One region of the Moritella viscosa genome, then DNA from elsewhere that is predicted to be linked to it. Evidence: predicted binding sites of a transcription regulator. Region 1 holds the regulator's gene; each other region holds the start of a gene.
What was found. The regulator sigma-54, encoded in region 1, starts transcription at its own class of promoters, with help from an activator protein. The targets are predictions, from matches to a motif close to GTTGGCACGNNNNTNGNNT.
Positions count from the first base shown of each region.

Region 2: a site for sigma-54 is predicted at 1,629-1,647, ahead of BT797_RS01270 (nitric-oxide reductase large subunit). Genes of this name have one in related genera too.
Region 3: a site for sigma-54 is predicted at 1,626-1,644, ahead of BT797_RS08160 (flagellar hook-length control protein FliK). Genes of this name have one in related genera too.
Region 4: a site for sigma-54 is predicted at 1,772-1,790, ahead of BT797_RS12155 (molybdopterin oxidoreductase family protein). Genes of this name have one in related genera too.

Region 1 covers NZ_FPLG01000088.1:117,916-121,135, forward strand. The annotation lists gene lptB (LPS export ABC transporter ATP-binding protein) at 1-570, shown strand, start outside; gene BT797_RS12650 (RNA polymerase factor sigma-54) at 621-2,132, shown strand; gene hpf (ribosome hibernation promoting factor) at 2,164-2,451, shown strand; gene rapZ (RNase adapter RapZ) at 2,653-3,220, shown strand, end outside.
Region 2 covers NZ_FPLG01000007.1:30,834-34,053, forward strand. The annotation lists gene BT797_RS01270 (nitric-oxide reductase large subunit) at 1-1,594, opposite strand, end outside; gene BT797_RS01275 (ferredoxin--NADP reductase) at 1,936-2,718, opposite strand; gene BT797_RS01280 (PepSY-associated TM helix domain-containing protein) at 3,118-3,220, shown strand, end outside.
Region 3 covers NZ_FPLG01000052.1:72,018-75,237, reverse strand. The annotation lists gene fliI (flagellar protein export ATPase FliI) at 1-1,103, shown strand, start outside; gene fliJ (flagellar export protein FliJ) at 1,122-1,568, shown strand; gene BT797_RS08160 (flagellar hook-length control protein FliK) at 1,689-3,220, shown strand, end outside.
Region 4 covers NZ_FPLG01000088.1:6,621-9,840, reverse strand. The annotation lists gene nirB (nitrite reductase large subunit NirB) at 1-630, opposite strand, end outside; gene cobA (uroporphyrinogen-III C-methyltransferase) at 642-1,460, opposite strand; gene BT797_RS12155 (molybdopterin oxidoreductase family protein) at 1,858-3,220, shown strand, end outside.

The sequences.
Region 1 (3,220 bases):
GTTAAGCGAGATCATGGACAAATCTTCATTGATGACCAAGAATTAACGCATGAGCCAATGCACATTCGTGCACAACAAGGTATTGGTTACTTACCCCAAGAAGCATCTATTTTTCGTCGTTTATCGGTAACGAAAAATATCATGGCAATCTTAGAGTTACGAACTGAACTAACGCGTTTCGAACGTGAAGAAAAGTTAGAAGAATTATTAGAAGAATTTCATATCACCCATATTCGCGATAGTTTAGGAATGAGCTTATCGGGTGGTGAACGCCGCCGCGTTGAGATTGCCCGCGCACTCGCAGCAGATCCAAAGTTTATTTTATTAGATGAACCGTTTGCTGGCGTTGATCCAATCTCGGTTGGTGATATTAAAAAAATTATTCAACATCTGCGAGATCGTGGTTTAGGGGTATTAATTACCGACCATAACGTACGTGAGACGCTCGATGTATGTGAACACTCTTATATTGTGAGCCATGGACATTTGATCGCATCAGGTACTTCTGAAGAGATTTTATCCAACGAAAAAGTAAAAGAAGTATACCTTGGAGATCAATTCCGACTATAGTTTGATATTGATACGTTACCGCATTAAGGAAGAGAGAGAGTAGTCGTTAGATGAAGCCATCATTACAACTTCGTATGAGTCAATCTCTGGCAATGACGCCACAGTTGCAACAAGCGATTCGATTATTACAATTATCGACCTTGGAGTTACAACAAGAGATTCAAGAAGCATTAGACAGTAATCCGCTACTGGAACAAGAAGATCCCAATACAGCTCAGCCAAATGGTGCAGAAAGTAGCGATGAGCATAATCTGGATAATAACGACACTGTTACCGATGCCAGCCAAATAGAAGTGAGTGATGCGCTCGCCAGTGAAGCAATGCCAGATGAACTACCTAATGACAGTAATTGGGATGATGTCTACACTCCTCAAATACAGACTCACGGCAGTGCGGGTGGCGGTATTGATGGCTTAGACCAAGTCTATCAAGGTGAGACTAGCGAAGGCTTATATGAGCATCTCATGTGGCAAATGGAATTAACCCCCTTTACTGACACTGATCGTGCTATTGCTGTTGCGATTATTGATGGCATTGATGATCATGGTTACCTTAATCAGACTTGTGAAGATATCCTGTCTAGCGTCAATAGCGATCACCAAGAACTCAGCGACAGTAGCAGTAGTGAAGAACAAATTGAATTAGATGAAATCGAAGCTGTATTGAAGCGTATTCAGCATTTCGATCCCATCGGCGTTGCTGCGCGCTCATTACAAGAATGTTTATTGATCCAACTCCAGCATTTACCTAAAAACACACCTTGGTTAACAGAATGTCAGCAAATAATTCAGTCTCACATGGATTTATTGGGCAATCGCGACTACCGTCAATTAAGCCGTAAGACAAAATTAAAAGAACCACAACTTAAAGAGATCATGCAATTAATACAGAGTCTAGAACCCAGACCTGGCAACGTAATTGATCAGACTGAAGGGCTGTATGTTATTCCCGATGTTTTAGTAAAGAAAAAAAATAATCAATGGGTAGTAGAGTTAAATCCTGACATTGTGCCAAGATTAAAAGTGAACAATGAATATTCAAACTTGTCGACAGGCAATCGTAATAGCAGCGACGGGCAGTTTATTCGAACCCATGTACAAGAAGCTAAATGGTTTATTAAAAGCTTAGAAAGCCGTAATGAAACCTTACTAAAAGTAACGAAAAGTATTGTTCAACGCCAAGTTGATTTCTTTGAATATGGCGATGAAGCCATGAAACCTATGGTTTTAAATGATATTGCCGAAGAAGTGGAGATGCACGAGTCAACGATTTCACGGGTAACAACGCAGAAGTTTATGCATACACCACGTGGTATTTTTGAACTTAAATTTTTCTTTTCAAGCCATGTCAGTACTGACAATGGCGGAGAATGTTCATCAACCGCTATTCGTGCATTAATAAAAAAATTGGTCGCGGCAGAAAATGCCATTAAACCATTAAGTGACAGCAAGATTGCTGATTTACTTGCTGATCAAGGTATCAAAGTGGCTAGACGTACGATTGCAAAATATCGAGAGGCACTAAGTATACCACCGTCTAATCAGCGTAAAAGCCTATTATAGGGCTAATCCAACCTTCATAGGGGAGACATATATGCAAATTAATTTAACCGGTAGACATGTAAACATTACAGACTCACTGAAAGATTACGTTGATAGCAAGTTTTCCAAATTAGAACGGCATTTTGATCATATAAACAATATTCATGTGATTTTAAATGTTGAAAAATTACTTCAAATTGCAGAAGCAAAAATACATTTAAATGGGGGTGAGATCTTTGCCGTGCATGAACACAATGACATGTATGCCGCAATTGATGGCTTAATGGATAAGCTCGATCGCCAAGTGATTAAGCATAAAGAGAAGTTGATTCGCCATTAATTTTAACCTCGCCACAAATAACCTAAAGGAAAACCATTTTTCCTTTAGGTATTAATGCTTCTGACATAATTAAAACATATCATATCCAAATCAATTGCGGGATAATGACCCCATTATTTTATATCGCTGTAAGTTTTAAATTAGCAACCTAGTGTTGACTATGGTCACGATATATTTACTGCGCAGATGTGAGGACAAAAGATGAAATTAATAATAGTCAGCGGCCAATCAGGGTCCGGAAAATCCATTGCATTACGCGTACTTGAAGATCTAGGCTACTATTGCGTAGATAACCTGCCAGTAAAATTACTACCGCAACTTCTACAAACCTTAAATGACCAAACCGAAAAAATGGCTGTGAGTATTGATGTCCGTAACTTACCAACAGAAAAAAAAGAATTAAACGACATCATTGCTGAGTTAAGAGCGAGCACCGAGTTAACTAGTTTATTTCTTGATACCAATAAATCTGTGCTCATCAAACGTTATAGTGAAACCAGACGTCTTCACCCTCTCACAAAAGACGAACTATCCCTATCGCAAGCCATTGAAATAGAAGAGAAACGATTAAGCCCTTTAGCTTTACTCGCTGATTTAAAAATCGATACTACTGAACTCAACATTCATGAACTTAGTGAACAAATTAAAGAACGCATTTTAGGAAAGAAAAACAACCAACTTGTCTTAGTATTTCAATCGTTTGGTTTTAAACATGGCCTACCTATGGATGCCGATTATGTATTTGATGTCCGTTTTCTACCAAATCCCC
Region 2 (3,220 bases), on a different contig from region 1:
TCCCAAGTAGACCACCAGTTAGGAATACAACGGTAGCAAATAAAACAGCACTGTTAGCTGATTGAGCTCGAATAAGTCCTAAACGTACAAACACTAATGCAATGACTGATGTTGCAAATGTTTCGAAGAACCCTTCAACCCACAAATGAACTACCCACCAACGCCAGTATTCAGCAATCGCTAAATTAGTATGTTTACCTTGTAAAAATCCAACACCATAAAATAATCCAATCGCTACACAGGATGCATAGAGAACCCAAATAACAGATTTCATTTCACTGTCTTTGGTTAGGGCGGGCTTAATTGCAGCCGTCACCAATGTTAGCCAAATTAATAAACCTGAAAACAGCAGGATTTGCCAGATACGACCAAGGTCTATATATTCTTGTCCTTGGTGTCCGACCCAGTAACTTAAGTCAAGATCAAAGTATTGTTGAATAGCAAGCCATTCTCCGGCCATAGAGCCAAGAACAACGAAAACTAAAGCAACCCAGAGTATATTCACACCTAGTTTTTGATATTTAGGATCATGCCCAGATAAAGCTGGCGCAATATATAGTCCAGTGCCTAACCAAGCCGTAGCAATCCAAAATACTGCAAGTTGAGTATGCCAGGTACGAGTTAGTGAATATGGTAAAATCTCTGCTAGTGGGTAACCATAAAAAGTCTGACCTTCAACTGCATAATGCGCAGTAATACCACCTAATAAAATCTGTAGGAGAAATAATCCGACAGCGGTTGCAAAATACTTGACTAAAGCTTTTTGCGAAGGCGTTGCTTTAACATCAAATAATGGATCTTTAGTGGGTACCTCTGGTAGTGGATGCTCTTTAAGACTGGCGTGATACCAAGCAAGCGCCCCTATAGCAGCAATAAGCAGAACCATACTTAATATTGACCAAAAAACATTATTTGATGTCGGTGTATTACCGATTACGGGATCGTGTGGCCAGTTATTCGTGTAAGTGTAGTTCTCACCGGGGCGCTCTGTCACTGCAGCCCACGCTCCCCAGAAGAAAAATGCAGATAATTTTTGACGATTTTCAGCGGTTGAAATTGTGTTTTCTTTCATCGCGTAGTCTTCACGAATAGGCTGGAAATCAGGATTATCACCAAATAAATTTGAATAGTAATGCTGCAGCGTACTAATTACTTCTGCACGACGTGTTGAGATTACTAATATATTGTTATTAGCATCAAAGCGATTAGATCGTATATCTTCACGCAGAAGGCTTTCTAATGCAGCTTGTTGATAACTAGCTAACTGTTCAAATTGAACTGAGAATTGTTCTATTGCTGCTTTATCAAGCCAAAGTGTTGATTCTCGATGAAGCCAATCCGCAGTCCAGTCTGGCGCAACATATGAACCATGGCCCCAAATAGAGCCTAATTGATGTCCCCCCATAGAGCGCCAAACAAGCTGACCATTCTGGATGTCTTCTTTGGTAAATATCACTTCACCTGTTGACGTTACAACTTTCTCGGGGATTGGTGGTGCTTCACGATAAATTTCACTTCCTAAGCTCAAAAGTATACTAAATGATGTCACACATACAATAATGAGAGCAATTAGGGAGAATTTTTGTTTAGTCATTTTGACTCCTCAATAATTAATTAACAATCTCATTAGTCAATTTTTATGCCAAAGTTTAACCAGTTGTTTATATTCAACTTATTTACTTTTGGCTGTCATATTGACTGTGCCTGTCAATGTCAATATGACAGCGCTATTGTCTTTATGACAAAGACTTAATGTTGAACCTTTTTATTGCTGAGAGAGAAGGGTAATCACCTATATGGTGGTTTGGAGGAGGTTTTGGGGGTCATAGACAGTAGACAAATTAGTTTACCACCGAACCTAAACTTATTTGATAAATGTTGAGGTTCGGTGTTATTTAAATACTGACTGTCACCCCTGAGTGGATCGACTATAAATCAACTTACTTTCCAGTAATTTTCTGAACTGAATTGTCCTGATTTAGCTTGTAGATGTTTACTAAACCCTAATGATCTTAGCGTATCACTCGTGTCTTTAACCATTTTAGGATTACCACACATATACAAGAAACTTGATTTTTGACATAGCGATACTTTACATTCTCTCTCGAGTTCTCCCGTTCTAAGTAGTTCCGGAATTCTTCCTGATAAATTTCTGGGTGTCTGTTCTCTAGAAATAATTCGCACATATTTTAGTTTTCCTTGATATTTTGATTCAAGCTGCTTTATTTTATCTTTATACGTGAGCTCTGATTTTTTTCTCACCGCATGAACCAAAAATATATTGTTAAAACGCTCATTTTCATCTTCTTCTTCGAGCATTGAAATAAAAGGGCCAATTGCAGTACCTGTCGATAAAAGCCATAGATCTTTGGAGTTAGTTGGAACGGCATCAAGGGTCATGAAGCCTGCACCTTCTGTACCAACGTATATATAATCATTAACTTTCAACTGATGGATTAAAGGAGAAAGATTACCCTTCGGGTCGGTAATAATTAGAAACTCCAGTTCACCTGTCTGTTTATGGTTTTCTGGACTATTTACTATAGAATATGCTCTTCTATGGAATTCTTTGTTTTTATCGTAAAGAGCTAGTTTGGTAAATTGTCCTGAGATATAAGGGATACTTCCAGATCGAATTCGAATTGTAAATAATGATTTGGTCCAATCTATGCGACTAACAACTTTGCCTAAATTGAAGTTCATATTCTTATATGGCATGATTATTCATATCCTCCTCGTTTCTATTTCTATTATTTTTCTATCTTAATTGCATTATTCGAACCAATATTTTTTATTTTTAAAAATAACAGCTTAAATTTTAGTGAATAGATTCAGTGTCATTGTGACAACAATTTGTATTGTCATAATGATAATCACTGTCAATATGACTGCTGACTTTATAACGGTCAGAGAGCATATAAGGAGGAATAAAATGACCTAATGATTATGCTTACAGTATTGGCATGAGTTAACGTAAATAATGTAAATTCAATGCCAATGAAAACAATTATCAATTACATTGCCTGTACTTAAATCCCATAATCAAGCAGTGTTATTACGATCATGCCTTCTCTCAGTCAGCCTCTCACCCAGACATCTACAAGATCGAAAAACAAAGTGGCTAATTCAAAGAACAAAACACTCTTAAAAAACAAACAAGTGCAATTATGGGCGCGTCGCTTACATATCTATATTTCTATGGCGCTACTCTTGGTCGTAT
Region 3 (3,220 bases), on a different contig from region 1:
TTATTCCTGGCGCTAAAGTGACGCCACTCAATGAGACGCAAGGTATTCCAGTTGGTATGGAACTACTTGGACGTGTATTAGATGGTGTTGGTAAGCCAATTGACGGTAAAGGTGAGCTCATTACCGGACAAACAACATCTTTTACTGCTAAGCGTATTAATCCGCTGGCGCGTAAAAAAATATCACAACCACTTGATGTGGGTGTTAAAGCCATTAATGCAATGCTTACCGTTGGTCAAGGCCAGCGTATGGGACTTTTTGCTGGTTCCGGTGTAGGTAAGAGTGTGTTGCTAGGTATGATGACTCGCGGTTCAACTGCGGATGTTGTTATCGTTGGCTTGATCGGTGAGCGTGGCCGTGAAGTAAAAGAATTTATTGAAGAGATCCTCGGTGAAGAAGGACGCGCGCGATCTGTTGTTGTGGCTGCGCCCGCAGATGCCTCGCCGTTGATGCGTCTAAAAGGTTGTGAAACCTCATTAGCGTTAGCGGAGTACTTCCGTGATCAAGGATTGAACGTATTACTGTTAATGGATTCATTGACTCGTTTTGCGCAAGCACAGCGTGAAATTGCTTTAGCGGTCGGTGAGCCACCGGCAACGAAAGGTTATCCACCGTCAGTATTTGCAAAATTGCCACAGCTGGTAGAGCGTGCCGGTAACGGTAGTGACGAGCAAGGTTCGATTACCGCATTCTTTACCGTATTAACTGAAGGTGATGATTTACAAGACCCCATTGCAGATGCGTCACGCGCTATTCTTGATGGCCATATTGTATTGTCTCGAGAGTTAACAGACGCGGGGCACTATCCTGCGATTGATATTGAAAAATCTATTAGCCGTGTTATGCCTATGGTGACGACTGATTTTCATCAAGCCGCGGCTCGTGGATTCAAACAAGCTTACTCGCTATATCAACAGAACAAAGACTTGGTTTCGATTGGCGCTTATAGCCAAGGTGCGGATGCAAAAATTGATCGCGCTATTCGTTTAAAACCAGCAATGGACCAATTCTTACAGCAAGGTATGAAAGAAGTTATTCCGTTCTCGCAATGTGAAGAAATGCTTACTGCTATCGCGCCGCATCTAGGCGTGGCAACCTCATAATGAAACAGTGTCAATATAATGTCTAATACAGCGCTACAACGGGTCTATCAGCAACTTGAAGAACAAGAAAAACACGCCGCGAGAGCTTATGCGCTGATCCAACAAGATGCTGAGCGTTACCATAACCAAATGCAGCAATTAAGTGATTATCGTAAACAATATTTACAGCAATTCACTGAACGTGGGGAAGAAGGTATCTCAGGTAATAGTTATGCGCATTATCATAACTTCATGAAAAAACTAGAATTAGCTGAGTTTGAGCAGAAACAAGCACTCGATAATATCCAACAGACAGTTAAGAACAAGCACTTAGATTGGATGGAAATTCGTAAGAAGCGTGATGCACTGGGTTTATTATTAGATAAACGCAAAGCCGCCGCACAGCTTATCGAACAGCGACGTGAGCAAAAAGATCTCGATGAATTTTCTAACTTCCAATATTTCAAGCGTAAAAATAACCGATAATACGATTAATCTAGCCATATTTAGCGATTCATATTTTACAATTATTATTAATAGTACTCTGGCGTGAATTTTGCATTTATTTCGCTATAACTTTTTCTTGATGACATTTAGGCTTGAACTATGACTTTCTCTCTACACAAATCAACAGCGATGACTGATACACAGGCGGCGAATAATAAATCGCAAACGCTTAATGTCAAAGGCGATACAGCTGAAGATATGGCGAGCGATGGAGAGTTAAGTACGCCTGAAAGTAGCTTTTCTAAACTATTTTCTCTCTTTAGTAGCAATAATCAAACCGATGTTATCGTTAGACAAACAGCCATTGATAGCGCTGAGAATATAACGGCTGAGAGTGTGGCGGAGGGTTCTGTACTTAATACTGAGCCTGATTCTGCCGCTAGTATTGATGATGGTTTTGTCGCTGGGCAGATAGATAACGCTGATGAAGTTGAAGCGATAGCTGGCGATGGCTTAAGTGTCGTGAGCCAAAATGAAAGTAGTGATGACTTTTTGGCGCGTCTCGATCAATCATCTATGCTGTTGCAAAGTAATGCTGCGAGTGACGCAGGCACATATGTTCAGGGTAAAGCTAACGGTAATGAATTGCCTTTACAAGTCGAAGGGGGGAATATTGCCTCGTTAACATCTGTTAGCATGACTGACTTATCTACACCTGATAGTCGCGTTGCAGAAATGACTAATGTTAGTGATGTTAGTGATGTTAGTGATGTTAGTGATGTTAGTAATAATGAGCTGACACAAGCATTGCAAACGAACGAGCTATCAACAGATTTAACAGATTCAATCGTCCGAACAGATACTATTACAGCGTCAACGTTAGCCGGTATGTCGACAGTCGCTGGCCTTACTGATAATAATCCTCAATTTACGAGAGGCGATTTATTCGCTGCGGGCGATGCAATTAATGATGATGGCACACTTGATCGTGAACTATTAGGTGGCGCAGAAAAGGTAAACTTAGCCACTGTTTTTAGCGAAACAGGGTTGGCGAAAAATACACCTTTTGGTCAAGCTAATGGCATGGCCGCGGGGAGCAGCAGTGTAGTAGCAGAGAGTGATAATTCAGCACTTGAACAGCTGGGGATGACATCGGCTGAACCTATTGAACAATTAGACTTTGCGCAAATTATGGAATCAGCACGTAAGCAAGAACCGTTAGACCAAACCGCACGTACCTTGGTCAAGATACCGGTATTAACGGACGCTGAACAACAAGTATTAGAGAAACGGGTTAATCTTAATAACAATTCCGCGACTTCGGAATTAAATGAAAAAATCGCTATTATGGCGGGTAAAGAATTACAAACAGCGACAATCCGCTTAGACCCTGCTGAATTAGGTAGTATGAATATCAAATTGGTTGTGCAAAACGATCAAATAAATGTGACAATTCAAGCGCAAAATAATCAAAGCCGTGATTTACTTGAACAACAAATGCCGCGATTAAGAGAAATGTTACAGCAACAGGGGATGACATTGGGTGAGACGCAAGTGCAAGCCGACAGTGGGCAGCAGCAATCTGCATTTCAACAGTCAAGACAAGAAAACGGACAAAAAAATAGCAATAACGAAGCGAATTATACGATAGATTCACAGACTGAAGTCCCTGTTACTACTCAGTATTGGCA
Region 4 (3,220 bases), 110 kb from region 1:
TTCTTTGGTATTTTTTTCTGTGTGTACAGTAACGCCTAATTCTTCAATCTTATTACGAAGAATTTTGCCACCACCATCATCAACTTGCACTGCCATTAGGCGAGGTGCGAATTCAACAACATGGGTTTCTAAACCTAATTGTTTGATTGCATTTGCAGCTTCAAGACCCAGTAGACCACCACCGATAACCACACCAACTTTACTTTCTTTTGCCGATGCTGTGATGTCTTCAAGATCGTTAATTGTACGGTAAACAAGACAATGGTCTTGGTCTTTACCTGGAATTGGCGGCACGAATGGATATGAACCTGTCGCGAGTACTAACTTGTCATAACTCTCGACACGACCTTGTGCTGTTGTTACTGTTTTAGCTGCTTTATCAATACTAACAACTTTATCGTTTACAAAGTACTGAACGCCATTGTTGTCATAGTATTCTGGCGATGTCATCATTAAGTCATCAGCTGTTTTACCACTGAAATAAGCACTTAATTGAACACGATCATAAGCAAGGCGAGATTCTTCACTAAATGTGGTGATTTGCACTTCACCCATCTTTTCTTGTTGAATAAATTGGTCAATGAAATGGTGACCTACCATGCCGTTACCGACAACTATAATTCTTTTCATGACATGCTCCGTTATGCGCTTAATTCTTGATTTTTTGCCGCTTGCTCTAGATCTCTCCAACTCAGTTGCTCTGCAAGAGAGACAACTTTACCGATCACGATCAGGCTAGGGCTTTGTAATTGGTGTTCAATCGCGAGTGCTGGCAATGTAACTACTGTGCCAACGAATTCTCTTTGTTGTAGTGTCGAGCCGTTTTCTATCAAGGCTGCAGGTGTATCACTGGCTAAACCATGGCTGATAAGTTGCGCTGAAATTTCAGCTAATTTACCAAGTCCCATATAGAACACTAAGGTGTGTTCAAGGTGTGCAAGTTGCGACCAATTGAGGTCTAGCTGGCCATTTTTTAGGTGTCCAGTAATAAAGGTACAGCCTGTTGATAAACCTCTGTGGGTTAACGGGATTCCTGCGTAGGCGGTACAACCTGATGCCGCTGTTACGCCAGGCACGACGATTGTTTTTATATCGTGGGCATGGAGCACAAGTTGTTCTTCACTACCGCGGCCAAATACAAACGGGTCACCGCCTTTTAGGCGACAAATATTCAGACCTTGTTTAGCTTTATCGACCATGAATAAATTCAACTGATCTTGTGGAATACAATGGTCTGCTTTTTTCTTACCCACATAAATAGCTTTGGTGTGGGTTGGAAATAAGGCTCTAATTTCATGGCTAACCAAGTTATCAAACAAGATCAGATCGGCATTCTCAATCGCTTTTAATGCTTTTAGTGTGAGTAACTCTGGATCCCCCGGACCTGCTCCTACTAATGCCACTTGACCTAGCGTGTTGTTATTTTTTGATTGCGCTTTGGTAATTAATTCAACTGTCATGACTCACATCCCTGTAGTACTGCTCTGTACTCACTAACGCAAAGACAGTGCCAACTCTGTAGGTTAAGTGTTAGTTGTTGATATTTAAGGGTTTGTTTCTATGCCTTGTTTTGTATAAGGGATTTTAGATGATTAAGTACTGTGATGTTGCACCAGTTTTTTCATTCACGCACAGCCATGGTGCAGTTAAGTTGGAGTTGTTGATAACAGATGTCGTTAAAATGGTGGAACGTGTGGGCAAATGACAGGAAAATCTCTGTGTTTATGCAGTTAAAGAAGAACATCATCCTTTTTATGGTGAATTAAAGTAAGGTGGCTTGGTTATTGCTCACCTGTGTTTATAACAAAGCTATAAAAACAATAAACAATGTGTTGAGCAATTCAATGGAGACGTCTTATGATTTTCGGACGCAAGGATCAAAAGCCTATTCGTATTGCGGATAAGCAGGTAAAAGAATGGAAATATACAACGTGTGGATATTGTTCTACAGGTTGTTCTATCGAGATCGGTATTAATAAGCAAGGGAATGCAGTTGCGAGTCGAGGCGTTGCTGACGCAGATGTCAACAGAGGTAAATTGTGTATTAAGGGTATTTTTGAACATGAATTATTTGACGCGGCGGGCCGAGGTAATAATCCGCTTGTGCGCGATCACATTCATGATCAGTATAAAGAAACGAGTTGGGACAGCGCGCTCGATACCATGGGCGATAAAATTAAAGCGATTCAAGCGCAATACGGTAAAGATTCATTTGCGATTGTTTCTACTGGGCAGTTACTAACCGAAGAGTTTTATACGTTAGGTAAATTAACGCGAGGCTGTATCGGAACGAACAATTACGATGGTAATACAACATTGTGTATGGCCTCGGCCGTATCAGGTTATAAACGTTCATTTGGTTCGGATGGGCCTCCCGGTTGTTACGATGATTTCTTGCACACCGATTGCCTTATTGCCTGGGGTTCTAATCTGCCTGAGCAGCACCCTGTTATTTATTGGCGTTTAAAAGAAGCCAAAGAACAACGTAACTTCCCGCTTATCGTGGTTGATCCGCGTGTCACTATGCTTGCACAGTTTGCTGATATCCATTTACCCATTAGTCCTGGTACCGATATCGTATTACAAAATTCATTAATGCACGTGATCTTAAAAGAAGGTCTCGAAGATAAAGACTATATCGAAAAATACACCAACGGTATTGAAGAATTAAGAGCCTGTGTCGAAGATTTTGACCCAACATCAGCCGCTAAAATATGTGGTATTGATGAAGATACCATTCGTCATGTAGCTCGTTTATTTGCTAAGGCTGGGCGTGCTATGAGTATCTGGACCATGGGACTGAATCAAAGTACTCATGGTAGTGATGCGATTACCGGCTGTAATTCGTTATCGCTTATCACTGGTAATATCGGTGTACCGGGTGGCACGAGCTTATCTATTACTGGTCAATGTAATGCGATGGGCACACGTGAATGGTCTTCTTGTTCAGGCTTACCTGGTTATCGCGCATTAGAGAAAGAAAAGGATCGTAACGATATTGCTGAATTTTGGGGCATTGACCCAGAGTTCTTTCCGAAAAAACGTGGTTTAGCACAAACTGATATTTTCCCTGCTATTGAAACAGGGCAAATTAAAGGCCTATGGTTAGTGGCGACAAACCCGATGACGTCGATGCCGAATACTTCACGTATTCGTAAAACGTTGGAAAAATTAGATTTCCTCGTGGTGCAAGATGCGTATCAAGATGTAGAAACAACCC